Regions from separate parts of the Blastococcus sp. SYSU DS1021 genome, predicted to be linked through region 3. Evidence: riboswitches for the same ligand, from Rfam matches in the RefSeq annotation. Region 3 holds a riboswitch; each other region holds the start of a gene.
What was found. A riboswitch is a leader RNA that binds a small molecule or an ion and turns the genes downstream of it on or off. The one in region 3 is predicted to bind cyclic di-AMP.

Region 1 (6,993 bases), on a different contig from region 3:
AGCCGGACCGGGCCGGCGTCGAGGTCGGGGCCGGCGGCGTCACCCGCCGGGGGCGCGGCCGGGTCGGGCTCGGCGGTGCGCAGCAGCGCGACGCCCACCGCACCGGCCACCAGCAGGAACCCGGCGTAGAGGAAGAACGGCAGCCGGGGGGAGAGCTCCGCCAGCAGCCCGCCGGCGGCCGGCCCGGCGATGCCGCCGAGGATGAAGCCGCCCTGCCAGGTGGCCGCGGCCCGCCCGCGGTGCGACGGCGGGGCCACCCGCAGCAGCAGCGAGAGCGCCGCGACGGTGAACATGGCGCTGCCGATCCCGCCGGCGGCCCGCAGCCCGAGGAAGAGCGGGAAGGACCCGGCCAGCCCGGCGAGACCGGTGGTGACGGCGACGACCACCAGCCCGGAGGCGAGCACGAGCCGCTCGCCGAACCGCTCGACCAGGGTGCCGCCGCTGAAGGCGGAGACGAAGCGGAAGAACGCGAAGGCGCTGACCGCCAGCCCGACGGCGGTGGTCCCGACCCCGAAGTTGCGGGCGAACAGGGGGATCGCCGGGGCGACGATGCCGAAGCCGAGCGCCACGACGAAGGCGATGACCGCCAGGACCCTGACCTCGCGGGGCAGCTCGCCCCGTGTCCCCACCCGCACGAGAGGCGATCGTCGCACGTGCGGTGGCCCGACACGCACGAGACACCCGGGGGGGGGGGGGGGGGGGGGGGGGGGGGGGGGGGGGGGGGGGGGGGGGGGGGGGGGGGGGGGGGGGGGGGGGGGGGGGGGGGGGGCGGACCGCCCCGCGCGCCCGGGTGTCTCAGCCGGCGGTCGTCAGCCGGCGATCCGCCGGGCGCTGTTGTAGCCGCCCATCGAGTCGATCGACGCGACCTTCACCGGGACACCGGACGTGGCGGCGTGCACCATCTGGCCGTTGCCGATGTAGATGCCGACGTGGCTGACCGGGCTGTAGAAGAAGACCAGGTCACCCGGCTGCAGGGCGGAGCGGGAGACCGGCGTCCCCATGGTCGACTGCATGCGGCTGGAGTGCGGCAGGCTGATGCCCGCGGCCGCATAGGCGTACTGCACCAGGCCCGAGCAGTCGAAGGCGTTCGGGCCGGCGGCCGCCCACACGTAGGGGTCGCCGATCTGGGCCATGGCGGTGTTCACCGCGGTCTGCGCCGCGCCGCTGCCGCCGGACACCGGCGCGGGCGGCGCGGGGGCGGGGGCCGGGGCGGGGGCCGGGGCGGGAGCCGGAGCGGGAGCCGCGGCTGCGGGAGCCGGGGCGGCGGGAACCGGGGCGGCGGCCGGCGCCTCCTCGGCGGCCTGGGCTGCCTGGGCCGCGGCGGCCTCCTCGGCGGCGTGCCGCTCGGCGGCGGCGCGGGAGGCTCGCTGCTCCTCGGCGCTCAGCCGGTCGAAGTGCGCCTGGTAGACGGCGATCTCCTCGTCGAGGCGCGCCCGCTCGGCGTTCACGCGGTCGACCTGCGCCTGGGCGTCCGCCGCGGCCCGCTCGGCGTCCGCACGGGCGCGCTCGGCGTCCTCGCCGGCGGTCCGGGCCTCCCCGAGCACGCCGTTGTTGTGGGCGGCGATCGTGTCGAGCAGGCCGACCCGGTCGATCAGCTCCGTGGGCGAGCCGCTGGTCAGCATCGCCGTCACGGTGTCCAGCCGGTCACCGGTGTACGCGCTGCGGGCCACCGTGCGGACGCGGTCCTGCGCCTGGGCCAGGGCGGCCTGCGCGGCGGTGAGCTCCTCGGCGGCCGCGTCGGCGGACGCCTGCGCCGCCTTGAGGTGCTCGCGGGTCTCGTTGAAGCGCTCGGTGAGCACCTCCAGGTCGTGCGCGCGGGCGGCGACGAGGTCCGCGGCCTCCTGGGAGGTGGCCGGCTCGGGGTCGGCGACGGCGGGGAGCGGCGCCAGGACGACGCCGCCGGCGGCCACGAGGGCCAGCAGGGCCCGCCGTCCGGTGATGCGGCGGTGGGCAGGGCTGAGCGAACTCGCCATGTTCGGCGGGTCTTCCTTTCTTCCACGGCCGCCTACCGGGTTAGCTGACGGGTTCGGGCGGGAAGTCGCCCGGCGGCGGACGGCCCGTGCGGGCCGCTCGTCGCTTCACCCCAGGTGGTGCGTTGGGTCCCCGGTCCGGGTGCCGGACGGATCCGGCGGGTGGTTCGGCGGCGTCCGGGCGGCTGTCACGGGTCGAGTGACGAGAGGGTCCGTCCGGACGGGCCCACGCTAGGTGCCGATCCGGCGGATCACCATGCCTGGGGACGACTTCGTCCAGCACCGTGGCCGACAGTCCGGCGGGCGTTCACGCCCAGTCACCGACGCGCCGAGACACGCCCGCGGTCGGCTGACGTGAGGTGGACCACCTCACCGACGACCCAGACCGCCGGGGGGCGGACTGCGTGCTCGGTGAGGGTGGCCGGGAGGTCGGCCAGGGTGGTGCGCAGCGACCGCTGGGTGGGGGTGGAGCCGTCGGTGACGACCGCGACCGGGGTGTCGGGTGCGCGGCCGTGCTCGACGAGGGCGGCGGCGATGGCGGGGGCGGTGTCGACGCCCATGAGGACGACGAGGGTGCCGCGCAGTGCGCCGAGGGCGGTCCAGTCGACCAGTGACTGGGGGTGGCCGGGGGGCAGGTGGCCGGAGACGACGACGAACTCGTGGGTGAGGCCGCGGTGGGTGACCGGGATGCCGGCGAGGGCGGGGACGGCGACGGCGCTGGTGATGCCGGGCACGACCTCGACGGGGATGCCGGCGTCGGTGCAGGCCTGGACCTCTTCGAAGCCGCGGCCGAAGACGAAGGGGTCGCCGCCCTTGAGGCGCACGACGCGGCGGCCGGCGCGGGCGTGGGTGATCAGCAGGTCGTTGATGGTCTCCTGGGCCATCGAGCGGCCGCGCGGCAGCTTGGAGGCGTCGACGACCTCGACCTCGGGGGGGAGCGAGGCGAGCAGTGGCTGGGGGCCGAGGTGGTCGGCGACGACGACGTCGGCGGTGGCCAGCGCCTGCCGGCCGCGGACGGTGATCAGCCCCGGATCACCCGGGCCGCCACCGACGAGGACGACCCGCCCCGGCCCGGTGTCGGAACGGCGGACCGGCAGGGTGCCGTCGGCGACCCCGGCGAGGACCGCGTCGCGGAGCCCGGCCGCCGCCCGGGGGTCGGCCGCGTCGTGGACCGCCAGCACGAGGTCGCCGGCGCGGCCGGTGACGGGCAGCTCGGCGCCGGCCCGCGCACCGTCGGTGCGGGCGCAGAAGATCCGGTGCCGGTCGGCGTCCCGGGCCACCGCGGTGTCGACGTCGGGATCGCCGGTCGCGGCCAGCGCGAACCACGCCCCGGCGAGATCCCCGGCGGCGTAGCGCCGCGGCCACCACTCCAGGTGCCCGGCGGTGGCGGCCGACTCCAGCGCCGGCGTCAGGCCCGGGCTGACCACCGTCACCTCCGCGCCGGCGGCGAGCAGGCCGGTCACCCCGCGGTGCGCGGCCGTACCCCCGCCCACGACGATCACGCGCCGGCCGGCCAGCCGCAGCCCGACCGGGTGCACGCCGTCGCCGGTGGGCTGGGTGGTCACGGGTCCTCCTGCTGCATCGGTGGGGGTGGTCCGGTGCGGGTCGGCGGTCGGGTCCGGCGGCCGCGCGACGGCGACGGTCACCCGGCCGCGCACCGTCTTCCCGACCTCGAGCACCCCGCCCCCGAGGAGCGCCGCCGCCTCGGCGACCGACGGGGTGCCCACCCGGTCGGCGACCGCGCCGGACGGTGCGGGCACGCGCACCCCGGCCAGCGCCTCGGCCGGGTGACCGGCGAGCGGCCAGCCGCGCCGGGCGGCGGCGTCCACCAGCCCCGGCTCGCGCACGCGCGTGTCCAGGGTGGCCAGCCGGACCGGCCCGGGCGGCCGGGGGAGGACGGCGTCGACGGCGGCGAGCACCTCGGCGGCGCTCACCCCGGAGGACAGCCCGATGCCGACGGTCCTCACGTGGGCACGCCGGGACGGTCGGGCAGGGCGCCCAGCAGCCCGGCGGCGTCCCGGGGGAGGGGGCCCTCGGGGAGCAGACCGAGCTCGCGCAGCCGGGCGCCGACCTCCAGCGCCCAGGGGCGAGACAGCCGCGCGCGGGCCAGCAGCTCGCCGTCGCCGAGGACGTCGTCAGGGGCGCCCTGCACCACCGCGCGGTCGACGACGACGGCCACCTCGTCGGCCCAGCGCAGCGCCAGGTCGACGTCGTGGGTGCTCATCACCACGGTGGAGTCGTGCTCCTGCAACCGGGACAGCGCGGCCAGCGCCTCGGTGACCGCAGAGGGGTCGAGCCCGGCGGTGGGTTCGTCGAGCAGCAGCACGCACGGCCGCATCGCCACCGCACCGGCGATCGCCACCCGCTTCCGCTCTCCGTAGGAGAGCTGGTGGGTGGGCCGGGCGGCGAGGTGGTCGACGGCGAGCAGGTCCAGGGCCTCGGCCACCCGCGCGCGCACCGCGTCCTCGTCCAGCCCCAGGTTGAGCGGGCCGAACGAGACGTCCTGCGCCACGGAAGCGGAGAACAGCTGGTCGTCGGGGTCCTGCAGCACCAGCTGGACGGTCTGCCGGTGCTGCCGCAGGCCGCGGCGGGTGTGCTCCAGTGGCACCCCGTCCACGGTCACCGCGCCGGAGACGGGCGGCAGCGCGCCGGACAGGCAGCGCAGCAGCGTGGTCTTGCCCGAGCCGTTGGCCCCGAGCACGGCCAGCCGCCGGCCGGCGGGGACGGTGAGGTCGGCGCCGTCGAGGACCGGGCGGCCGCGCTCGTAGCCGACGACCAGCCCGGTGGCGCCGAGGGTCCGGTGGCTCATGCCACCACCACGCTGACCGCGACGATCCCCGCCAGGCCGGTGAGCGCGGTGGCCAGGAAGAGCCGGGACGACGGCAGCACCTCGGGCAGCACGCGCAGGTCGGTCTCCATGCCCCGGCCGGCCAGGCCCTCCTGCAGCCGGCGGGCGCGGTCCCAGGAGCGGGTGAGCACCCCGGCCGCGAGCAGCCCGGCGGAGCGGTAGGAGCGGCGCGGTGAGGACCAGCCCATCCGCGCCGTCTGCGCCTCGCGGATCGTGTGCAGGCTGTCGAGCAGCACGAACAGCAGCCGGTACATCACGCCCGCCACCTCGACGACCGCGGCCGGTACCCGGAGCCGGCGCAGCGCGGGCAGCAGGTCCGACATCGGCGTGGTGGTGGCCAGCAGGAGGACCGCGGCGCTGCCGGCGACCGCGTGCCCGACCAGCGAGCCGGCCTGCGCGGCGGCGTCCGGGGCCCAGCCGATGCCGCCGTCGCCGACGGACACCACCGCGGTGAGCGCACCGATCGCGATGAACGCCAGCGGCCAGCGGATCGCCCGGCCGAAGGTGCGGGCGGGCACCCGGGCCGGGCCGAGGGCCAGCCCGACTGCGGTGAGCCCGACGAGCACGCTGCCCGGCCAGGCGGGCAGCACCAGCGCGCAGCCGACGAGGCCGGCGCAGAGCAGCAGCTTGTCCCCGGGCGAACGCCCGCGCCACGCACTGCGCCACGCCGCGTCGTCGACCGCGAGGCCGCTCACCGCGGGTCGGTCTCCGCCGGCGTGCTCGTGGCGGGCGCGGGAGCTGCCGTCCGCCGGCCGCGCAGCCGGCCCAGCACGTAGCCGAGCACGCCACCGCCGAGGGCCGCCTGCAGGGCGAACAGGCCGGACTCCACCTCACCGGACGGGCTGAACAGCGAGTCGAACCACGGGGTGTAGCCGTCGCCCTCGAGCTCCTCGGTCACCGCGGCGTCGGTGCCGCCGAACTCCGACCTGCCCCCGTCGAGGAGCAGCGGAACGGCGAACAGCGCGACCACCGCCACGACGAGGAGGGCGTTGACGAGCGCGCGGCGGTTCACGCGGCACCTCCGGCGGGCACGGCCGCGGGAACGGGGGCGGGCTTCAGGATGCCGAGCCGCTCGAGCTCGGGGCGGGCGTTGACCGTGAGCACCCGGAAGAGCAGCACGCCGAGCAGGCCCTCGCCGATGGCCAGCGGGATCTGGGTGACGGCGAAGACGCCGAGGAACTTGGCCAGCGCCCCGGCGAGGCCGCTGGCCGGGTCGGGGAAGGCCAGCGCGAGCTGGACCGACGTGGTGACGTAGGTGGCCAGGTCGGCCACCGCGACCCCGGCGAAGACGGCGGGTAGCAGCCCGGCCCCCGCGGCGCGGGTCAGCCGGTAGACGGCGTACCCGGCCCACGGCCCGACGACGGCGAAGGCGAAGGCGTTGGCCCCGAGCGTGGTCAGCCCGCCGTGCGCCAGCAGCAGCGCCTGGAACAGCAGCACGACCGTGCCGAGCAGCGCCATCACCGGGGGCCGGAAGAGGATCGCGCCCGGCCCCGTGCCGGTCGGGTGGCTCGAGCTGCCGGTGACGCTCGGCAGCTTGATCGCGCTCAGCACGAAGGTGAACGCCCCGGCCGCGCCCAGGAGCAGCGTCGACTCCGGGTTCTCCCGCACCTCCTTGACCACGGCCCGGGCGCCGTGCACGACGAAGGGCGCGGCGGCGATCGTCCAGCCGATCGCGTGGCCGGCGGGCAGGAAGCCTTCAGCGATGTGCACGGGCGTGCTCCGTTCGGACGGCGGGGGCGCAGGCGGTGACGAAGCGCTGGGCCAGCGCGGGGCTGCCGGCCCAGTTGAGGTGGAGGTAGGAGGCGTGGACCCCGCCGGAGACGAACCCCTCGGGACCGGTGGCGGCCCACTGCCAGGCGGGGGTGGGGCCGGCCGGGGGATCGGCGTGGGTGCGGTGGAACTCGTGGCCGCGCACCCGGGTGCCGGCCGCGGCGAGCACGGAGTCGGTGGTCGCCACCGCGGCGCGGTAGCCGAGGGTGAGCCGGGGGGCCATCGCCGTCCCGACGTCCAGGACCCCGCACATGGGGACGCCGTCCAGCTCGCGGGCCAGGTACAGCAGGCCGGCGCACTCGGCGGCGATCGGTGCCCCGCGGGCGGCGAGCGCGGCGACGTCGGCGCGCAGGGACTCGTTGGCCGACAGCTCGGCGGCGTAGACCTCGGGGAAGCCACCGCCGA
Region 2 (6,993 bases), on a different contig from region 3:
GCGCCCCCCGCGACTGACAGGACGCCGCACGGCACCCGCCGGCTGCTCCTAGCGGCCGGCCAGCAGGAAGGCCTCCAGCTCGGCCGGGAGGCCGGGTCCGGGCTGGTCGGCGGGGCGGTGCGCCGGCGGCGCCGGCCGCTCGTGCGTGCGCAGCCACGCCCAGGTGTCGGCGACGGTCGCCTCCAGCGCCCGCGTGGCCAGCCCGAGCTCGGCGGCCCGGGTGGTGTCGACGTCCCAGGCGGTGCGGGCGACCTCGTGGCGCAGCCACAGCGGCAGGTGCAGCCACTCCTGGACGCCGGCGGCGAGAAGGTCGGCCTCGGGCACCGGTACCCACTCCGCCGCGCTCCCGGTGACGACCCGGCAGAGCTCGAGCAGGCCGCCCAGGGTCGTCATGCCCGCCGGCCCCGTGGCGTTGACCGCACCGGTGCGGCCCTGCCCGGCCATGTCCACGAGCCAGGCGGCCAGGTCACGGGCGTCGACCAGCGCGATCGGCTGGGCGACGCCCTCGGCCGGGACGACCACCCGACCGCCGCTCGCGATGCGCTCCAGCCACCAGCCGAGGCGGTGGATCGGGTCGGAGGGGCCGACGATCAGGCCGGCACGGGCGGCGAGGAAGCGGCCACCGACGGCGGCGGCGAGCTCCCGCTCGCCGAAGGCCTTGATGGGCCCGTACTCGTCGTCCTCGGTGTCCCAGGTCGGCTCGCCGTCCTCCGGGCCGAGCGGCCCCGGCGGCCAGTTGCGGTACGCGTTGAGGCTGCTCACGAAGACGTAGGAGCGGACCCCGCCCAGCGCCGCAGCGGCGTTGCGGGCGGCGGCCCGGGTCTGGCAGGAGGTGTCGACGACGAGCTCGGGCTCCCACTCCCCCAGCGCGCGCGGCAGCGCGCCGGGGTCGTCGCGGTCGCCGTGCAGCGCCCGCGCGCCCTCCGGCGGCGGACCCGTCAGGCCCCGGGTGAAGGTGGCGACGTCGTGCCTGCGAGCGAGCGCGGCCTCCACCACGTGCCGGCCGAGGAAGTGGGTGCCGCCGAGGACGAGGAGTCTCATGCCGAGCACTCCAGCCCGGTCGGCGCCCGCGCGTCCAGGGAGTTCGCCGGCAGCGGATCCGCCGTCGGCGGACGAGCGCTACACCGCGCGGGACACCGGCAGCGTGGGCACCTGCGGAAGGGGCGTGGAACGGGCCGCGGCGAGCACCATCTGGGGCGAGGACGGCAGGCCCCGCCGGGTGCACAGCCGCAGCGCCCGGGCGCCGGTGAGGACGTCGGTCTCCGGCGGGACGACCAGCAGGTCGGCCCGGCGGTTCCCCCCGGCCCAGGTGAGGCAGACGACCTGCGGGTCCATGCTCCGGAAGCCGCCGGCGCGGACCGTGCGGCCCAGCACCTCCAGCTTGCGGGGGGCCGGCTCCCAGGCGTCGAGGGCGTAGGTGAACCGCTCCACCCGCACACCACGCCGCTCCAGCGCCGCGATCAGCTCCGGCAGCTCCACGGCGAGGTCCCGGCTCCGCGGGAACCACGCACCGTCGAACGCCGAACCGCCCGATCCGGCGTCGGCGCGCAGGCTCACCCGGACGTCGATGCCACCCCGGAAGCCCTCGATCGCCGGAACCGTACGGGTGATCGTCGCCATGAGCGTTCGGCCGCCTTCCTCTTCCCAGGGAGCCGGGGAGACGGCTCCGAGGTCAACGTAGGACGGGTGCGAGGCGAGACTCCTCGACGGCGTGGCGGGCGCGTCGGACCGCTTCGGCCAGTCATCACGATTCGTGACCTGACGAGCACGGAGCCCGCGCCGCGGACCGTGCGCCGCCGGTACGAGCACCGCACACGGGCAGTCGGGGGCGGGCCACGGCGAGTCAGTCCGCGCGGGGCCGCCCGCGATGGAGGCTCCGCGGCCTTGCCGTCGGGGACGGCGGTCTGCCTACCGTGCTGCGTCCACCAACGGGTGGGCCCGGATGGCGGACCGCCGAACCTGCCCACCGCCACCGGACCCGTGCACACGACGGGCAGGCGCGGGGAACCCACGAGATCCTGGCCCTCGGCCTCGGGGTGAAGCCGCAGCACGCGGCCGGGCAGCTCTCGCCCGAACCCGACAGCTAACCCCGCAGGCGGCGAGAGGCTTCCCCATGCTCAAGCACCGCACGGCACGACCCGGTCGCTCCACCCGCACCTCCGCGGCGGCGGCGGCCATGGCACGTCCGGCCGTGGTCCTCGCGGCCGCCGCGGCCGCCTCCCTCGCGATCGCCGGTCCGGCACAGGCCCACCCCGGGGAGCACACGGTCGTCCCCGGTGACACGCTGGGCGGGCTCGCGGCCGCCCACGGCACCTCGTGGCAGACCATCCACGCCGACAACCTCGCCACCATCGGCGCCGACCCGAACGTCCTGCGCGTCGGGCAGGTCCTCGTCATCGGCGGATCGGGCGCCGCCCCTGCCGCCCCCGCCCCCGCCGGCGGCGAGTACGTGGTGCAGCCGGGCGACACGCTGGGCGGCATCGCCGCCCGCCACGGCACCACCTGGCAGGACGTGCACGCCCTCAACCTCGAGGTCATCGGCGCGGACCCGAACGTGCTGCGCGTCGGGCAGCGACTCACCCTCGTCGGCGGCCCGTCGGCGGCCCCGGAGCGTGCCAGCCGCGCCGCGGACCGGCCGGCCCTCGACACCGCCGCCTACGGCGCGTGGGAACCGCACGTGCGCCCCGCCGTCGCGGAGGTCGCCGCGGAGTTCGGCATCCCGACGGTGCTCACCCGCCCCGGCCACAGCCCGTCGGAGGGCCGCGCCGCCGACTTCATGGTCTACGACGACCGGGCCACGGGCGACGCGCTCAGCCAGTACGTCATCGACAACGCGGCGCGCCTCGGCGTCGAGTACGTGATCTGGCAGCAGCAGATCGCCGGGACGTGGACGGGCTGGGCCTGGCAGCCCATGGAGGACCGCGGCTCCCCCACCGCCAACCACATGGACCACCCGCACGTGGCCTTCGTGCCGGCGCCGTAACGGCCCCATGACGCAGCGAGCCCCTGCCCGGATCACCGGGCAGGGGCTCGCTGCGTCATGGGCGGATCAGCTGGGCTTGGGCTTGCGGTTCTTGGCCTTGCCGCGCTCGGTCTGGTCGAGCACCACCTTGCGGATGCGGACGCCGGCCGGCGTGACCTCCACGCACTCGTCCTCGGCACAGAACTCCAGCGCCTGCTCCAGGTTGAGGATCCTCGGCGGGATCAGCCGCTCCAGCTCCTCGGAGGTGGACTTGCGCATGTTGGTGAGCTTCTTCTCCTTGGTGATGTTCACGTCCATGTCGTCCGGACGGGAGTTCTCACCCACGATCATGCCCTCGTAGACCTCGGTGCCCGGCTGGACCATGAGCTGGCCACGCTCCTGCAGCGAGAACATCGAGTAGGTCGTCGCCACGCCCTGGCGGTCGGCGACCAGCGAGCCGGTCGGCCGGGCGCGCATGTCGCCCAGCCACGGCTCGTAGCCCTCGAGGTTGCTGTTCAGCACGCCGGTGCCGCGGGTCTCGGTCAGGAACTCGGTGCGGAACCCGATGAGGCCGCGGGAGGGGACGACGTACTCCATCCGCGCCCAGCCGGTGTCGTGGTGCACCAGGTTCTCCAGCCGGCCGCGGCGCACCGCGAGAGCCTGGGTCAGGGTGCCGACGTACTCGCCGGGGGTGTCGATGGTGACCCGCTCGACGGGCTCGTGCAGCTTGCCGTCGATCTCCTTGGTGACGACGGTGGGCCGGCCGACGGTGAGCTCGAACTCCTCGCGGCGCAGCTGCTCGACGAGGATGGCCAGCGCCAGCTCGCCACGGCCCTGCATCTCCCAGGTGTCGGGGCGGTCGGTGGGCAGCATCCGCACGCTGACGTTGCCGACCAGCTCCTGGTCGAGGCGGTTCTTGATCAGGCGGGCGGTGAGCTTCTTGCCCGACTTGCCCGACAGCGGCGAGGTGTTGATCCCGATGGTGATCGAGATCGAGGGCTCGTCGACGGTCAGCGGGGGCAGCGGCCGCGGGTCGTTCGGGTCGGCGAGGGTGTCGCCGATCATGATGTCCTCGATGCCGGCGATGGCGACCAGGTCGCCGGGGCCGGCGCTCTCGGCCGGCGTCCGGGTCAGACCCTCGGTGACCAGCAGCTCGGTGATCTTGACGTTCTTGATCGTGCCGTCGACCTTGCACCAGGCGACCTGCTGGCCGCGCTTCATCTCACCGGAGTGGATGCGCAGCAGCGCCAGGCGACCCAGGAACGGCGAGGCGTCGAGGTTGGTGACCTGCGCGCGCAGCGGCTCCTCGGCGTCGTACTCCGGCGCCGGGATCGTGTCCAGCAGCGTCTTCACCAGCGGGCCGAGGTCCGGGCTGTCGGGGACGGTGCCGTTCTCGGGCTTGGTCAGCGACGCCTGCCCGGTGCGGCCGTTGCAGTAGACGATCGGGAACTCGAGGGCGTCGGCGTCCATGCCGGCGTCCTCCATGAGCTCCATGAACAGCTCGTAGCACTCGTCGACGACCTCTTCGATGCGGGCGTCGGAGCGGTCGGTCTTGTTGACCGCGAGGATGACCGGCATCCCCTTGCCGAGCGCCTTGCGCAGCACGAAGCGGGTCTGCGGGAGCGGGCCCTCGGAGGCGTCGACCAGCAGCACGACTCCGTCGACCATGGAGAGGCCGCGCTCGACCTCGCCACCGAAGTCGGCGTGGCCGGGGGTGTCGACGATGTTGACGACGACGGGGTTGCCGTCCTCGTCCGCCAGGCGGATCGCGGTGTTCTTCGCGAGGATGGTGATGCCGCGCTCGCGCTCGAGGTCCATCGAGTCCATCACGCGGTCCTGCGTGGAGTCGTTGTCCGTCCCCTCGCCCTTGGCGCGGCCGAGCGCGCCGGCCTGGCGGAGGAGGGCGTCGACCAGGGTCGTCTTGCCGTGGTCGACGTGGGCGACGATCGCCACGTTGCGCAGGTCGTTGCGGGTGGGCATGCGGAAGGGCACCTCGGGAGCTCGGGGGCGCGCCGCGCGGACGCGCGCGGGCATCAGGTCAACAGCCTTCGAGGCCCCGACCTTCCCTACACTCTAGGTGCTCAGCGCGCGGACACCGCCTCTCGCTGCTTGTCGACCACCCCGTAGGTGGCCCCGGCCGCGGCGACAGTGACCAGACTCACCGCGAACCAGGCGGGGAGACCGGCGCCCAGGGCGAGCACGTGCGCGAGCACGAAGGCGCCGACGTAGAGGGCGGCGAGCCCCGCGGTGACGGCGGGGCCCCGCCGTCGGGCGGCGATCCAGGCGGCACCGATCCCACATGCGGCGAACACCGCGCCGCCGAGCGCCCGGACGCCGGTGCCCTGGGCGATGCCGAAGCCGGCGGCGAGGCCGACGGCGACCAGGAGCGAGGCGGGGATCCGGGCGAGGGCGGAGGTCGACATGTCCCCCAGTGTCCCTGTCGAGGAGTCGACCGCGGCGGCGCCCGGCCGCCTGGCATGGTCGCGGGGGTGTACGCACGGACCCGCCTCCTGGCCCTCGACGACGCCCCGGTCCTCACCCACCTCGTCCGCGCGGACCGGGAGTTCCAGGCGCCCTGGGAACCGGCCCGCGACGAGCGGTGGTACACCGAGGCGGGCCAGCGGACCGACGTCCGGGCGGCCCTGGAGCGCCACGACGCCGGGCTCGCGCTCCCCTGCGTCATCCTGGACGACTCCGGCGCGGTGGTCGGGCGGATCACGCTGAACAACGTCGTCCGCGGGGCCTTCCAGTCCGGCAGCCTCGGCTACTGGGTCGCCTCGGCCGCCAACGGCCGCGGGCTGGCCACCCGCGCCGTCGCCGAGATGCTGCGGCGGGCGTTCACCGACCTCGCCCTCCACCGCGTGGAGGCCGGCACGCTGCTGCACAACGCGGCGTCCCAGCGGGTGCTCCGGCGCAACGGGTTCGAGCGGTACGGGGTGGCACCGCACTACCTCCGGATCGCCGGGCGCTGGCAGGACCACGTCCTGTTCCAGGTGCTGAACCCTGCGATGGCGTAGCCCCCCGACCGACGCAGAGGGCCCCGGACGGCGAACCGTCCGGGGCCCTCGCGACGTGCTGGAGCGGCCCCCTGCGCGGGGGCAGAGGGGTCCTTACGCGGTGCGGAGCACGGCCTCGATCTCGAGCTCGACGTTGATCTTGTCGCCGACGACGACGCCGCCGCCGTCCATCGGCATGTCGATGTCGACGCCGTACTCCTTGCGGGAGATCTCGGTCTTGGCGCTGAAGCCGGCGCGGGTGCCGCCGTAGGCGTCCGGGCCGAAGCCGTTCAGCTCGAGCGCCAGGACGACCGGCTTGGTGATGCCCTTGATGGTGAGGTCGCCCTCGACGGTCCAGTCGGCACCGTCGGTCTTCACAGCGGTGGAGCGGAAGGTCATCACGGTGTGGTTGCCGACGTCGAAGAAGTCGGCGGACTTGATGTGCGCGTCCCGCTGCTCCTGCCGGGTGTCGATCGAGTCCATGTCCACCGTGGCGGTGACGCTGGACTGCGTCGGGTCCTCGGCGGTGACGATCTCGCCGGAGAACTCGCGGAAGTAGCCGCGGACCTTGCTCACCATCATGTGGCGGACGGAGAAGCCGACGGTGGAGTGGCTGGCGTCGATGTCCCAGGTGCCGGCGATGTAGCCGGGGATCTGGACGCTGGTGCTGCTGGTCATGGTGCCTCCCTGGTGGTCCTGCGTGGCGGTGCGATGTCTGGCGTCAGCGTAGTTGAGCGCTTGACTATTCCGCCAGTATTCTGTGCCCATGACCATGTCGGTGTCGTCGGAGTCCCTCCCCACGGGTGAGCCGCGCTGGCTCGATCCCGAGGAGCAGAAGGCGTGGCGCGCCTGGCTCTACAGCGCCCAGCTCCTGCTCGACCGGCTCGACCGCGAACTCAGCCACCGCACCGGCATCTCGCACGCCTACTACGAGATCCTCGTCGCCCTCTCCGAGGCGCCCGAGCGCATGATGCGGATGAGCGAGCTGGCCGACCGGTGCCTCTCCTCCCGGAGCCGGCTGTCGCACGCCGTCTC
Region 3 (6,993 bases):
ATGGCCCCCGTCCTCGCCGAGGTGCTCGCCGCCCGGGGGACGCGGGCGCTGGTGTTCCGGGGCGACGACGGACTCGACGAGCTGACCACCGCGGCGACGTCGGCGGTGTGGACGGTCCGGGACGGCGCCGTGTCGGCCGAGCGGGTGGACCCGGCTGCGCTGGGCATCGAGGCGCCCGCCCCGGACGCGCTGCGCGGCGGGGATGCCCGGGACAACGCCGAGGTGTTCCGGCGGCTCGTGGACGGCGACCGCGGAGCGGTGCGCGACGCCGTGCTGCTCAATGCCGCCGCGGCGCTGGTGGCGTTCGACGAACGGCCCGCGCGTTTGCACGACGCCCTGGCCGCGGGGATGGAGCGGGCCGCCGCAGCGATCGACGACGGTCGGGCGGCGGCGCTGCTGGACCGCTGGATCGCCGTCAGCCGGGAGGTCGCCCCGCCCGGCCGCTGAGCGCCGGCCGCTCAGGCTTCGGTGTCGAAGCCGATGGAGAAGGCTGCCTCGAGGTCGTGGCGCGAGTAGGCGCGGAAGGCGATGTGGGTGTCGGTGTCGAGGACTCCCGCGACCTTGTTGATCCGGCCGGCGATGACCTCCGCGACCTGCTCGAACTCGCGGACGCGGACGATGGCGATCAGATCGGCATCGCCGGCGACGGAGTAGACCTCGCTGACCCCGTCGAGCTCGGCGACGGCCTGGGCGACCTCGGCGATCGAGTCGGTGGCGGCGTCGATCATCACGATGGCGGTGATCACGCGGGGGATGCTATCCGCTCCGGCCGGGCGCGGGTGCCCAGCGACCGCCCGTCGGCGAAGGGGTCCTGCGCGTCACGCCCGGACTCCACCCGCGCCAGGAACCCGCTGTAGGCGCCGGTGCCGGGTGCGGGGGAGGCGAGGGTGCCGGTCAGTTGCACCAACCGGGTGCCGGGCTTCTCCAGCCAGCGGAGGACGAGCTCGGTCTCGTCGACCGACGTCGGGTCGTCCGCACCGGGAACGGTCTCCGCGGTCGCGAGCAGGCCCGGCAACACGCTCCGCACGGTGGTGCCACGCGGCGCGTTCCCGGCCGCGGCGAGGCGCCCCAGCCGGACGACGGACAGCTCCCACCCGCCCTGGCCGTCGGGACGGGCCAGCACGAGCTCGGGCACGGCAGCCAGCGACTCGAGCCGTTGCCGACGGCGGAGGGCCCGGACCAGCACGGCGACCCGGTCGCGCAGCACGGCGGCGTCCTCGTAGCGCTCCTCGGCGGCGAGCCGCTCCACCCGGTCCAGCAGCGGGGCGAGCAGGGGACGGGGGTCGTGGCCCACCGCGGCGGCGAAGACCGCCGCCACGCCGGCGTACTCGGGAACCGACTGGGCGCCGGTGCAGGGGGCGCCGCAACGCCCCATGTCGGCCAGCGCGCAGGCGTTGACCGGCGTGCGGGGGGAGAGCCGGGCGGTGCACTGCCGCAGCGGCAGCACCTCGTGGACGGCAGCCACGGCGGCGTCCGCGGCGCGGCGGTCGGGGAACGGACCGAGGAACACGCCGGCGTCGGGGCGGACCCGGCGGACCACCGACAGCCGCGGGAAGGGCTCGTCGGTGAGCCGGACCCACAGCGCGCGCTCGGGGAAGCGGGACCGCCTGTTGTACCGCGGCTTGTGGCGGGCGATGAGCCGCAGTTCGCGGACCGCGGCCTCGAGCGCGTGCGCGCACGGGATCGGCTCCACCCGCTGGGCGAGGCCGACCATCTCGGTGATGCGGCTGCGCTGCTCGCCCGAGGTGAAGTAGCTGCGGACCCGGCTGCGGAGGTCGCTGGAGGTGCCCACGTAGAGCGGCTCGTCCCCGGGGCCGCGGAACAGGTAGACGCCGGGGCCGCTGGGGACGGCGTCGGCCAGGTGCCGCTTCCGCCGACGCTCCGGATCGACCTGCCGGGTCAGCCCGGTCAGCTCCTCGAGGGTGGTGACGCCGAGGGGGCCGAGCCGCTCGAAGAGGCCGTGCAGCACGTCCACCGTGGCCCGCGCGTCGTCCAGGGCCCGGTGCGTGGGCGAGGTGGCGGCGGAGAAGTACGGGGCCAGGGTGGCCAGCTTGCAGTTGGGCACCTCGTCCCGGCTGAGCAGCCGCCGGGCGAGGACGGCGGTGTCGACGGACGCCGCCGTGGGCCACACCAGGCCGTTCTCGGCGCACGCCGCCTTGAGGAACCCGAGGTCGAACGGGGCGTTGTGGGCGACCAGGACGGCGCCGCGGGCGAACTCGAGGAAGGTGGGGAGCACGGCGCCGATCCGCGGGGCCGTGGCGACCATCGTCGAGGTGATCCCGGTCAGCACGCTGATGTAGGGCGGGATCTCGTGGCCTGGGTCGACGAGGGTCTGGAACTCGCCGAGCACCTGCCCGCCGCGGACGCGCACGGCCCCGATCTCGGTGATGGCGCTGTCCTTCGGGGACCCGCCGGTGGTCTCCAGGTCCACGACGACGAACGTGACCTGCGCCAGCGGTGTCCCGACCTCCTCGATGGAGACCTGCTGGTAGCGCAGCGGTGCGGGGGAGGGTGCCACGGGGCGGACGCTAGGTCGGGGGGCTGACACTCCGGGGGACGCGCGCCGGGGCCGGCCGCGCACCGGCCCCCTGACCGGGGGGTCCGGGGCTGCCCGCATCGAGTGGGACCTGGTGTTCCGGCCCCGATCGGGACACCATGCCTGCCAGTGGCCGTCGCGTCCGGTGCGACCGGCCCGCAGGCAGAGGTGGTCGGTGATGCCCGCGCGCTCCAGGTGGCGCCCGCCCGCCCGGGCCCGGCGGTGCGTGGTGGCCGCGGTGCTGGTGGCGGGCGCGGCCGTGCTGCTGCCCGCCGGGCCGGTGGCCGCCGCGCCCAGCGACCAGCCGGGTGGCACCTCCGGCGTGCTGGACAGCCGCGACCTGGACCAGCTGCAACGGCGGGCCGCCGAGGTCCAGGAGGACCTCCGCGCGCGCCAGGGGCAGGTCGTCGCCGCACGCGAGGCGCTGGCCGAGGCGCAGCGGTCGGTGGACGAGGCGAGGGCGGTGCTCGAGGACGCCCGGGGCGTGCTGGCCGGGCACCAGCGCGAGGTCGCCGGGTACGCCGTCGCCGTCTACCGGGACGGTGGCGCCCTCACCCCTCTCACGCTCCTGCTCGCCGGTGGGGATCCGGGGGAGGTCCTCGCCGGCGTGGGCTTCCTCGACGCCGTCGACGCGCACCTCGCCCACCTCATCGGCATCGCGGAGAGCCACCGGCGCGCCGCCCTGGACCAGCAGCAGCGCGCCCAGGCCGCGCTCGACGCGGCCCAGGGGCGGGCGGACGAGGTGGCCGCGCGGGTGGCCGCGCTGGAGGCGGCCGCCGACGCGGTCACCACGGAGCTGCACGACACGCTCGCCGTCGTCGACCGGCAGCTGGCGGCGCTCCAGGGGGAGCAGGCGTCGGTGAACGAGCAGACGGCGGCCAGCTGGCGGGCCTACGTCGACCAGCTCCGGACCGCCGGCCTCGCGGACGTGCCCGCCGCTGCGCTGCGGGAACCCGAGCGCAGCCTCCCCGACCGCCTGGCTCCGGTGGGCGCCGCCGGGGGCGGCGCGCAGCGCGGGGTGGCCCAGCTGCCCGGGCGGCCGAGTTCGCTCCTGGTGCTGCCCGCCGAGACCCTCGCCGCCGTCAGCGGCGCGATGGAGGCCCTGGGGCAGCCGTACGCGCCGGGGACGGCGGGGCCGGAGTCCTGGGACTGCGGCGCACTGGTCCGGGTGGCCTACGGCCGGGCCGGTGTCCAGCTGCCCGCGACGCAGGAGGAGCTGTTCGCGAGCGCCGTGCCGGTGGACCGCGCCGACGTCCTCCCCGGCGACCTGGTCTTCCTGGGCTCCCCGGAGGCGGGGCTCGGGCACGTGGGCATCGCCCTGGACCCGCGGACCATGCTGACCGCTGACGCGCGGGCCGGCGCGGTCGTGGTGCGCACGCTGCCGGGCGACCAGGTGCTGGCGATCGGCCGCCCGGTCCTCGGCCAGCGGCCCCCTGTCGCCGTCCCGGGGCCGGCCGCGGGGGCGCTGCGGACCGAGTGCGGCAACACCGTCTACCCGCCCAGCTACGACGGAGCCCGCGCATGGGGCGGCTACCCGAACGGCCTCATCCCGCCCAGCGCCATGTGCCCGCTGGGCGTCGGCGGGCACGCGCTGCGCTGCGACGCGGCCGCCGCCTACCGCGCCATGTCGGCGGCCTACGCGACCGCCTTCGGCAGCCCGTTGTGCATCACCGACTCCTACCGGACCTACGCAAGCCAGGTGCGGCTGTACGGGGAGAAGCCGGCCCTGGCCGCGGTGCCCGGCACCAGCAACCACGGCTGGGGTCTGGCGGTGGACCTGTGCGGTGGCGTCGAGACGTTCGGCACCCCGCAGTACGCCTGGATGGCTGCCAACGCCGGCCGGTTCGGCTTCCTGCACCCCACGTGGGCCGATCCGGGCAACGGGCGCGAGGAGCCGTGGCACTGGGAGTTCGCGGGCAGCTGATCCGGCGCGGGCCGTCGGTGGCGCGGCGGAAATGTCGGTGGCCCTTCCTACCGTGCGCAGCAACTCACGGAGGAGAAGAAGCGATGCTCATCGATTGCGACACCTGCACCGCCCGCGGGACCGGCTGCGCCGACTGCGTCGTGACCGTGCTGCTGGGAGCCCCGCCCGGGTGGCAGGGGGGCGACCCGGTCGTCGTGCCGATGACCGGGCGGCCGCGTGGCGGGCCGGCCGCGGCCGCCGAGGACGTCGTCGTGCCACCGCCGGGCGTGGTGGTGGAGTTCGACGAGGTGGAACGCAGCGCCGTGCGCGCGCTGGCCGAGGGCGGCCTGGTTCCCCCGCTGCGGCATCCCGACGGGCACGGCGGGGAGCGGTCCGGACGGCGCACCGGCTGATCGCCGCCGCACCCCGCGGCGAGGGCCGGGTGACCACCCGATCGGGTGAATGCCCAGGTGGGCGGCCAGGCGCCCGTCGCACACGTCTCAGCTGTCCCTGTTTGTCACAGGCGCATCACGGTCGTAGGGTTCCCTCCGTTCGGCCGGGTGGTCGTCATCCATCGATGGATGGCCTCGACCGGACACCGCCTAATCACCGCGTGGCGCGCACCACTGCGCCCGAGGTGTACCGGGGACCCACCGCACTCTGGGGTGAGTTCTCCCGCCGCCGGCTCGCCGGTGGGTGGGGGATAGGGCCAGTCTTCCCAGCCCGAACCCGTCAGCTAACTCGGTCGGCGGTCGAAGTGGAAGAAACGGAGAGCCGCCGCACGTGGCGACCCCTCACGCACTACTGACGCACGCCCCCGAACAACTCCACACCGCCGGCCGGCGCAGCTCCGCCAGCGCCCGCCGCTTCGGACCGCTCCGTTCGGGGCTCCTGGTCAGCGCCGTCGCAGCCCTGACCGTCACCGTCCTCCCGGGTACCGCGTCGGCGGTCCCCGGCACCGCCGACGAGATCGCCGCCCAGGTGGCCGAGGCCAGCCACGAGCTGGAGGTCGTCTCCGAGCAGCTGAACGAGGCGCGCGTCCTCCTCGAGGGCCACCAGCGCGACGCGCAGGCCGCGAGCGAGGCGGTCGCGGAGGCGGAGGGCCGGCTCGGCTCCCTCGACGGCCACATGCGCCGGCTGGCCCGCAGCGTCTACACCGGCAGCGGCATGTCGCCGCTCGACGTCCTGCTGACCAGCACCTCGGCCGACCAGCTGGTCGACCAGCTGGGCACCCTCGACGCCATCGCCGGGCACACCAGCGAGGTGCTCACCGAGGTGTCGCGCGCGGCCGAGGACGCGGAGCAGGCCCGCGACGCCGCCGAGGAGGCCGCGGCGGACGCCCGGCGGACGGTGGAGCAGATCGCCGCCCAGCAGGAGGAGCTCGAGGCGAAGATCGCCGACTACCAGCGCCGGTACGAGGCGCTCACCGCGCCGCAGCAGGAGCAGGTGGCGCAGGCCCACGGTGGTACCGGCCTCCCGGCGCCCACCGGCGCCGTCATCGCGCCGAGCTCGGCCGCCCAGGTGGCGGTGAACACCGCGCTCGCCCAGATCGGCGACCCGTACGTGTGGGGTGCCGGCGGGCCGAACGCCTTCGACTGCTCGGGGCTGACGTCGTACGCCTACGCCGCGGCGGGTGTGATGCTGCCGCACTCCAGCCGGTCGCAGAGCCAAATGGGCAGGCCCGTCTCGCGCGGCGAGCTGCAGCCTGGCGACCTGCTGTTCTTCTACAGCCCGGTGAGCCACGTGGGCATGTACATCGGCAACGGCCAGATGGTGCACGCCTCCACCTCCGGCCAGCCGGTGAAGGTGGCGAGCGTGGACTCGATGGGGAACTACAACAGCGCCCGTCGCATCGCCGGCTGACGGCTCCGGGAGCATCGCAGCGAGGAACGAGGGCCGGTGATCCCGATAGGGGTCGCCGGCCCTCGCGGTCGCTGGCCGGTCAGGTGACCGAGGGCCCGATCCCGAGGACCTCGGGCAGGCCCGGAGGACGGGAACACGGTGAGGGCGGGCCTCGCGACCGGGTCGAGCAGGATGCCGGCCGCCCAGCACGTCCCCGAACCGGGACGGGCCGCTGCGGTTGGCCCGCCTAGGATCGGCCGGGTGAGCGTTCGCCGGGCCGCCCTGGTGGCCGCGGCCCTGCTGGGGATCGCCGTCGTTGTCGTCATCGTCGTCCGCACCCCGTGGGACGTGCTGCCCGAACCGCCCGGAGGGCACACCGAGCCCGACCCGACCGCCGGCCTGGATCCCGCGGCGATCGAGCGCGCGGAGGCCTTCGCCGCCGCCCTGCGACCCGCGTCGCTGCTCTCCCTCGTCCTCGGGCTGGCGGTCTCGGCCGTGCTGGGGCTCACCCCGCTGGGGGCCCGCCTGATGCGGTCGCTGGGGGCGCGGTGGAGGGACCGCTGGGTCGTGCGGGTGGTGCTGGGGGTGCCGGTCCTGCTCCTCCTGGGCCGCGCCGTGACCCTGCCGATCTCCGCCTACGCGGAGTCCGTGCGCACGCGCTACGGCCTGTCCACCCGCGGCTGGGGGCTCTGGCTGCGCGACGTCGCCGTCT
Region 4 (6,993 bases), on a different contig from region 3:
GCCGAGGTGGCCGTCATGGGCGCCAAGGCGGCGGTCGGCATCCTGCACCGGAAGAAGCTGGCCGCCGCCCCGCCCGGTGAGCGCGAGGCGCTGCACGCGCAGCTGGCCGAGGAGCACGAGCGGATCGCCGGCGGGGTCAACCGGGCGCTGCAGATCGGCGTCGTCGACGAGGTGGTCGAGCCGGCCCGGACGCGGCAGCGGCTCATCGAGGCGCTCGCCGGAGCACCGCTCGGTCGCGGGGCGCACGGCAACATCCCGCTCTGACGAAGGACCCCGTCCTCCTCACGCCTCGCACGCTCGGCGCGAGCCTCTGGACGGGGCCGTTCCAGTACCTCACCACGTGGAAAGGCCGTCCCGGCGCCGCTTCCCCGACGGCGCCCGGACGGCCCGCTCCAGGCTACGACGGCTCCCCGACCAGGCCGGGAGTGTCGTGCCCCGATCGTGACCTTCAGACGACCTGGTGCAGCCAGGTGACGGGGCTGCCGTCGCCGGCGTGCCGGTAGACCTCCAGGTCGGCGTCCCACGCGGCGCCCAGCAGCTGGTCGACGCCGTGCCGGAACGCCTCGACGGAGGACGCCGTCGCCGCGAGGTGCCGCAGCTGCTGCTCGGTGACGATGAGGTCGCCGTTGGCGCTGGTGGGCGCGCGGAAGACCCCGTGCCCGGGCACGTAGGACATGCGCTCGCCGTCGTTGCCGTGGCTGGCTTCCTCGGTCACCTCGAAGCGCAGCATCGGCCACGCGCGCAGCGCAGCCACCAGCTTGGCGCCGGTACCGGGCGAACCGGTCCACGCCACTTCGGCACGGTAGGCACCGTGCGCCGCGGGCTGCTCAGCCCACGACAGGGAGACCGGCGCGCCGACGACGCGTTCCAGCGCCCACTCGACGTGCTGGCAGAGCGCCTTCGGGCACGAGTGCACGAAGACGACACCCTGGGTTGACCGTCGCTGCACCGGGCACCTCCATCGACTCGATCGGTCTCGTCTTCCCCTACGGACCCATCGATTCGGTGACGCGCCGTTATCGGCAGTGGCGGAGCAGGGCTCCCGCGACAAGTTTGCACGATGGTGCCCCCATCGCGCCAGCCCGGCTGCGACTCCTGGGACGAAAGTGACAGTTGCGCTCGCCCGGCCGCCGGTGCACCGCTTTGTCGCTGGTCAGCGGGCAATACCATCTGTTACTGGCGGCGTCCACATGCGTCAGCGAATTCACAGGTCCGCCCGGTGGGCCGGAACCATACCGGCCCACGAGGGCTCGGAACGCGAGCGGCCGCGCCCCAGAGCGTCGTTACGCACGGTAGTCGGCGTCCGGGGCGCTCATCCACCCCCAGACGCCTGCGACCAGCGCGTCCTTCTCGCCGCCGACCACGGTGCGTAGCGTCAGGGCCACGCGGCGTGGACGGATCCGGCTCAGGAGTCCAGGACCCCCACCCGGTCGCCGCCGGTGCTCTTCGCCCGGTACATGGCGACGTCGGCCCGGTGCACAGGTCCTCGACGTCGTCGCCCGGCTCGGTACAGGCCGGACCGCAGGCCGACCAGCACGGCCGGGACCGCCGGGCGCGACCGTCGTCCGCAGGCGTGGCCCCAGCCCGCTCGGCGGTCGCGCGCCGGTGTCTCGCTCACGGAGGGGCGATCGGTCCGCGCCCGCCGCCGCGTGACGGCGCGCTCACCCGGGCGGGTGACCGGCGCCACGGTGCGCCGTGCCTGCCTCGCGCGGCCTCCGGGTAGGGCCTCCGCGTGGGCGGACACCAGGGCATGGCCGAGGCGGGCCGCGACGCGGTCGCGGGGATGGTGCTGGACGCGTGGGACGCCTTCCTCGCGCAGGCGGAATCGGTGGACCTCGACCGCCGGTCCCGGCTCCCCGGATGGCGGGCCCACGAGATCTGCGTGCACCTGGGCTGCTGGGACGACCACACCGCCCTGCTCGACCTCATCGCCTCGGCCCGGACCGGCGGCGCCGGCACGCCCCCCGACCCGGACGCGGTCAACGCTCGGGTGACCGCCGCCCACCGCGACACCTCCCGGGCGGAGGTGCTGGCCGCCCTGCGCCGCAACCGCGAGGCGACGGCCCGCTACCTGGCCGACGAGCCGGTGGAGCTCGACACCGCACCCGCGGTCTCGGTCGTCGGCCGGCTGCCGCTGCTCAGCGTCGTCCTCGGACAGGCCTACGAGCTCGCCGTCCACGGGCTGGACCTGGTGTCCTGCGGTGCGCCACCACCGCCTGGCCCCGTGTTGCAGTCAGGGCTCGCGGCGCTGACCGACGTGACCGGCGCACTGGCCGCCTCGTCGGGCATCGTCGGCCGCGTCAGCCTGGTGACACCCGACGGCGGCTGGGGGTTCACCGCGGACGACGACGGGTGGCGGGTGCGACGGGTGCCGCCGGGTGTCGTCGAGGGCCCGGCCGTGGAGGCAACCCCCGAGCTCCTGCTCGACGCCGCCGCCGGCCGGGTGAACCCGGTACCGGCGGTGGCCCGCCGCAGACTGAAGGTCCACGACGTGCCCGGGCTCCTGCAGCTGGCGCCGATCGTCCAGCAGGTGCCGGGCATCCCGGGCGGACCGATCCTTCAGCTGGCCGCCCGCACCGTGGGCGGGGCCGGCGGCGCGCTGGGGCGGTTCTTCGGCGGGCGCTGACCCGCGTCCTCGCCCACCTGCTCGCCGGTGCGGGATCGGTACCTCGACACGGCCGCACCGGCAAGCAGCAGCAGCACCAGCACGACGACCACCGGGGCGACCGTGGCGGTCGGCATCCAGGCGACGACCGCGCCGGCCGAGGCGCCGGCGCCCACTTGCAACACCGTGCCGGGTACCAGTCCGACGGCGGTGGCGACGCCGTAGGTCAGCGGCCGTACAGCGCTCAGGCCCGCCGCGTAGTTGACCAGGACGAAGGGCACCATCGGGACCACCCGGCTCAGCACCACCGCGACGAAGCCCCGGTCGCTGGAGAACCGGTCCACGCGGCCGAGCCGCGGCCCCGCCAGCCGCTCCACGGCCGGGCGACCCAGGCCCCGCGCGAGCCAGAACGCACCGGTCGCCGCCAGGAAGGCACCGGTGTAGGCGACCGCGAAGCCCGCGCCGAACCCCAGGACCGCTCCGGTCAGCGCCGCCAGCACCGACCGTGGGACGGGCGCGAGCAGGACCACCCCCTGCGCGGCGATCAGCAGCAGCCACGTCCGGAGGCCGCCGCCGTCGGCCCACGAGCGGACCTGCGCCAGGGTGGGCACGTCGACGGCGAGGGCGGCGACCACGCCGGCCGCGAGCAGCGCGACGAGGAGCCACGCCCGCAGCCACGGGCTCGCCCCCGCCGTCGTCCGCACGTGCTCATCCTGACCGATGGCGTCAACCAGCCTCAGCCGCAGCTGCCGCCGAGGGTGATGCCGCGCTGGGCCAGCCACGGCACCGGGTTGGACCGGTTGGCGTACAGGCCACCGAGGTGCACCTCGAAGTGCAGGTGCGGGCCGGTGGACTGGCCCCGGTTGCCCACCTCGGCGATCTGCTGCCCACCGCTGACGACCTGGCCCGGCGAGACGAAGAACTGGTTCACGTGCCCGTAGACGGTGATGGCCCCGTCGTGGTGCTGGATGGCGACGGCGAGGCCGAACCCGCTGGCCGGCCCGGCCTGCAGCACGACCCCGGGCTCCGGCGTGAAGATCGGGGTGCCGATCGGCGCGGCGATGTCCACGCCGAGGTGCTGGGTACCCCACCGGCTGCCGTAGCAGGAGGTGACCCGCCCCTGGGTGAGCCGGCCGGCCCCGGCGGTCGCGGGAGCCGCCGCCACGGCCGCCTGCTCGGTGGCCTGCTGCTCGGACCAGGCGGCGACGGGGTCGGCCGTGCCGCGGAGGCTGAGCATGCGGATCTCCGCCTCGCGCAGCTGCTCGTCCAGCGCCGCCTTCTCGGCGGTGAGCGCATCGAAGTCGGTCTGCGCGGCCGCGAGGAGGGCGTCGACCTCCGCCTGCATGCCCTGGGCCTTGCGCGCTGCGGCATCCCGCTCGGCGACGGCGGCCTTCGCCTCCTGGTCGAGCCGGGCCTCGCGGGCCTCGGCCACCCGCAGGTCCTCGAGCACCTGCGCGCGATCCTCACCGAGGAGGTCGAGCGTCGCGGCCTGCTGGAGGAGCTCCCCCGGGCCGTCGGCGTGCAGCACCATCTCCAGCTGCTTCATGGACTTGTCGCTGCCCATGTAGGCCTCCCGGCCGAGGGCGGCTACCTCACCCTGGGTACTCGCCACGGCCTCCCGGACGGCGGCGAGCTCGGCGGCGATGGCGTCGGCGTGCTCGCGGGCGCGGTCGAGCTCGGCCTGCGCGGCGAGCACGGCGCCGCTGGCCTCCTCTGCCCGGAGGGTGAGCTGCTGCAGGCGCTCCTCTGCGTCGCGCACGCGCTGCTCGATGTCGGCGACCTCCGCCTCGACGCGGTCATGCTCGCTGCGCGCGTCGCCCGGCGCGGCCGCCGCGGTCGACGTCCCGAGCAGTGCGAGCGCCAGCAGTGCGGTGGCGGCGGTGGCCGCCCGACGGGTGCGGCTGAGGGCCCGGCGCGCGGGCGCGGCCGGGACGTGGTGGCGCAGGTGGTGCGAGGTCGCCAAGGCGACGGTCTCCGTTCCTCTATCCGCCTACCAGGTCAGCTGACGGGTTCGGGCCGGAACATGCCCTACCTGCCTGCCCGTGGTGGCGCAGGCGGGATTCACCCCAGAGAACGTGGGTCCCCGGTCCCCGCGGCGGTGAGGCCGCAGAGTTCGGCGGGGCCCGTCCGAGCCCCCGGGTTTCGGGAGCGGGATCGGATGGGCCGCGAGAGACGGTACAAGCGGATCGTCCGAATGTCACAGGGGGGTAACGGACCTTGTCAGTTCGCCCCACCGGCCCCAGGACGTGGCTGCGGCGCCGCGGCGCCGTCTGGCAGGCTGGCGGGTCCGGGGCGGTAGCTCAGCTGGTCAGAGCATGGGACTCATAATCCCTGGGTCGTGGGTTCGAGCCCCACCCGCCCCACCTCTCCCATGCCAGCGGTGTCGTGCCTGGCGCTCGCGCCTCCCTGTCCGCGTGAGCAAGGACACGGCTCCCAATGGGTGTAGGCGCCTCGGCGTCAGCGGTGCGCCACACCGGCGCCGCGGCCGGAAGGCGACCGGCGCGCCTCTGCACCGCCGCCTTCATGACGTGGCGTAATTGATGCGTGACAGAACGTTCAGCCGTCGTCGGTTCGACCGGTGGTGTCACCGCCGCAGCCCCGGACGCGGCGTCCGAGCGGCATCTGCAGCGCCTGCCCGGCTCCCCTCGAGGGCCGGTCTCGTGCTCGCCGTCGCCACCGCCGTCCTGACCGATGCCGGCGGCGGCGTCCATGCCGCCGACCGCCTCGTCCAGACCCCGCTCGACCTGATCTGAGGACCGACGCCATGAACAAGCGCAACCTGGCCGTCCTGGCGGCCCTGACCCTGATCGGCGGCGCCGGACTCGCCGACGCCGTCCTGGCAGCCCCTCGGCCCGTCACATCGCACACGCAGGCCGCCGCCGTGCTGCTCGCCCCGGCCGATCTCATCGGCGAGGCCGTCGATCAGCGGGCTTCGCTGGACTGGACGGGGGTGCCCGGGGCCCGCGACTACCTCGTCATCGACGTCACCTCCGGCGCCGCCGGTCGCATCGTGGGCTCCACCGGCGCCACCGCCTGGACGTCGCCCCGGCTGCCGCTGTCCACCCCGCGGTACGCCTTCGTGGTCGTGCCGCGGGACCACGCCAAGGTGCAGGGTGAGCGGACGGAGCCGGTGCACATCTACCCCGGCGGCCAGCCGGCCGAGCCGACCACCCCGGCCGAGGCGGCCCCGGTCACCACGACGCCCCCGCCCGAGCCCACCACCACCGAGCCGCCGGCGCCGTCCACGGAGCCCACCACGCCTCCGACGACCACGACGCCGACGACCACGACGCCCCCGCCCGCGACCGACCCCGAGTCCGACCCCGAGCCCGAGCTGCCCGCCGTCCAGCCCACGCGGGTCTGGGGCTACGACGCCACGACGCTGGTCCCCGGCCCCTGGCCCGAGATCCACGCCCTCCGGTCGGACCAGTACGGCACCACCACGGCCAACCCGTACCCCGGCTCGGAGCGCACCGCCTTCTTCACCGTGCAGCGCGGCGACACCGGCTGGAACGGCACGCACGGCACCCTCCGCTCCGAGGTCCGCGACTCGATCGCCGCCTCCGGCGACGTCCGGCCCGGCGACGAGCAGTGGTGGGCCTGGTCCACGTTCTTCCCGGCCGACTTCGACTGGGACGAGCGCGGCCAGTTCCTGATCTACACGCAGTGGCACCAGACGGTGAACTCCGGCAACCCCAACGTGCACTTCTGGTCGGACGTGAACGAGAACCTCATGGTCGACGTCCGGGGTGGCACGGGCGGCAGGACCGCCGGCGACGCGCAGTACGTCCGGACCTTCAACCTCGGCACGATCGACAAGGGCGCCTGGAACGACCACACCGTCCGGTTCATCTGGTCCCCCGACCCGGCGAAGGGCCTCATCGAGGTCTGGCACCAGGGCGAGAAGGTCCTGTCCGAGCGGGTCGCCAACCTGTACGAGGGGCAGTCCGTCTACATCAAGCAGGGCATCTACTCGGCGGCCGGGACCTACCGGACGCACTACCTCCAGCACTCCCCGATCGGCTTCGGCCCGACGCGCGAGTCCGTCGCGTCACTGAACGCGATGGACTGACCTGCTCGGCTCGCCGGGTCCGGCGAGCAGGCCCGACCGTCATGGGGTCGCTGCCCGCAGTCCGGAGCTCTCCGGACTGCGGGCAGCGCGCGGCCCCTGCGGTCGGCGTCTAGGTCACGGCCTCCGCCACCAGGTCGGCCAGGGCGCGGGCGCCCGCCTCCGTCGGATGGACCCCGTCCCGGGTCAGGTCGCGGTCACCCAGCACGCCGGCGAAGTCCACCAGCTCGACGCCCGTCCTGTCCGCCAGCCGGCGGACCGCGGCGTTCAGGGCCGTGGCGTCCGTGTCCGTCCACGGCTGCACCGTCGCCAGCAGCAC

Region 1: another riboswitch for cyclic di-AMP. It lies ahead of ACI8AP_RS12720 (C40 family peptidase); the one in region 3 lies ahead of ACI8AP_RS11805 (NlpC/P60 family protein).
Region 2: another riboswitch for cyclic di-AMP. It lies ahead of ACI8AP_RS00705 (LysM peptidoglycan-binding domain-containing protein); the one in region 3 lies ahead of ACI8AP_RS11805 (NlpC/P60 family protein).
Region 4: another riboswitch for cyclic di-AMP. It lies ahead of ACI8AP_RS08880 (murein hydrolase activator EnvC family protein); the one in region 3 lies ahead of ACI8AP_RS11805 (NlpC/P60 family protein).

Annotation. Positions count from the first base shown of each region.
Region 1 is NZ_JBJHAL010000015.1:49,429-56,421, reverse strand. It holds gene ACI8AP_RS12725 (MFS transporter) at 1-635, opposite strand, end outside; gene ACI8AP_RS12720 (C40 family peptidase) at 810-1,973, opposite strand; cyclic di-AMP (ydaO/yuaA leader) riboswitch at 1,988-2,141, opposite strand; gene cobA (uroporphyrinogen-III C-methyltransferase) at 2,288-3,937, opposite strand; gene ACI8AP_RS12710 (energy-coupling factor ABC transporter ATP-binding protein) at 3,934-4,779, opposite strand; gene cbiQ (cobalt ECF transporter T component CbiQ) at 4,776-5,513, opposite strand; gene ACI8AP_RS12700 (energy-coupling factor ABC transporter substrate-binding protein) at 5,510-5,830, opposite strand; gene ACI8AP_RS12695 (energy-coupling factor ABC transporter permease) at 5,827-6,528, opposite strand; gene ACI8AP_RS12690 (cobyrinate a,c-diamide synthase) at 6,515-6,993, opposite strand, start outside.
Region 2 is NZ_JBJHAL010000001.1:130,769-137,761, reverse strand. It holds gene ACI8AP_RS00720 (sulfite exporter TauE/SafE family protein) at 1-17, shown strand, start outside; gene ACI8AP_RS00715 (NAD-dependent epimerase/dehydratase family protein) at 49-1,041, opposite strand; gene ACI8AP_RS00710 (DUF5994 family protein) at 1,120-1,620, opposite strand; cyclic di-AMP (ydaO/yuaA leader) riboswitch at 2,000-2,093, shown strand; gene ACI8AP_RS00705 (LysM peptidoglycan-binding domain-containing protein) at 2,114-2,983, shown strand; gene typA (translational GTPase TypA) at 3,050-4,942, opposite strand; gene ACI8AP_RS00695 (hypothetical protein) at 5,044-5,385, opposite strand; gene ACI8AP_RS00690 (GNAT family N-acetyltransferase) at 5,452-5,979, shown strand; gene ACI8AP_RS00685 (YceI family protein) at 6,073-6,636, opposite strand; gene ACI8AP_RS00680 (MarR family winged helix-turn-helix transcriptional regulator) at 6,725-6,993, shown strand, end outside.
Region 3 is NZ_JBJHAL010000013.1:95,477-102,469, reverse strand. It holds gene trpD (anthranilate phosphoribosyltransferase) at 1-447, shown strand, start outside; gene ACI8AP_RS11825 (Lrp/AsnC family transcriptional regulator) at 459-746, opposite strand; gene ACI8AP_RS11820 (DEDD exonuclease domain-containing protein) at 743-2,518, opposite strand; gene ACI8AP_RS11815 (D-alanyl-D-alanine carboxypeptidase family protein) at 2,715-4,460, shown strand; gene ACI8AP_RS11810 (hypothetical protein) at 4,544-4,852, shown strand; cyclic di-AMP (ydaO/yuaA leader) riboswitch at 5,029-5,205, shown strand; gene ACI8AP_RS11805 (NlpC/P60 family protein) at 5,223-6,302, shown strand; gene ACI8AP_RS11800 (M48 family metallopeptidase) at 6,543-6,993, shown strand, end outside.
Region 4 is NZ_JBJHAL010000009.1:69,991-76,983, reverse strand. It holds gene ACI8AP_RS08900 (acyl-CoA carboxylase subunit beta) at 1-264, shown strand, start outside; gene ACI8AP_RS08895 (DUF3145 domain-containing protein) at 449-949, opposite strand; gene ACI8AP_RS08890 (maleylpyruvate isomerase family mycothiol-dependent enzyme) at 1,733-2,626, shown strand; gene ACI8AP_RS08885 (TVP38/TMEM64 family protein) at 2,560-3,309, opposite strand; gene ACI8AP_RS08880 (murein hydrolase activator EnvC family protein) at 3,342-4,568, opposite strand; cyclic di-AMP (ydaO/yuaA leader) riboswitch at 4,579-4,734, opposite strand; tRNA gene ACI8AP_RS08875 (tRNA-Ile) at 4,895-4,968, shown strand; gene ACI8AP_RS08870 (heparin lyase I family protein) at 5,370-6,677, shown strand; gene ACI8AP_RS08865 (SGNH/GDSL hydrolase family protein) at 6,787-6,993, opposite strand, start outside.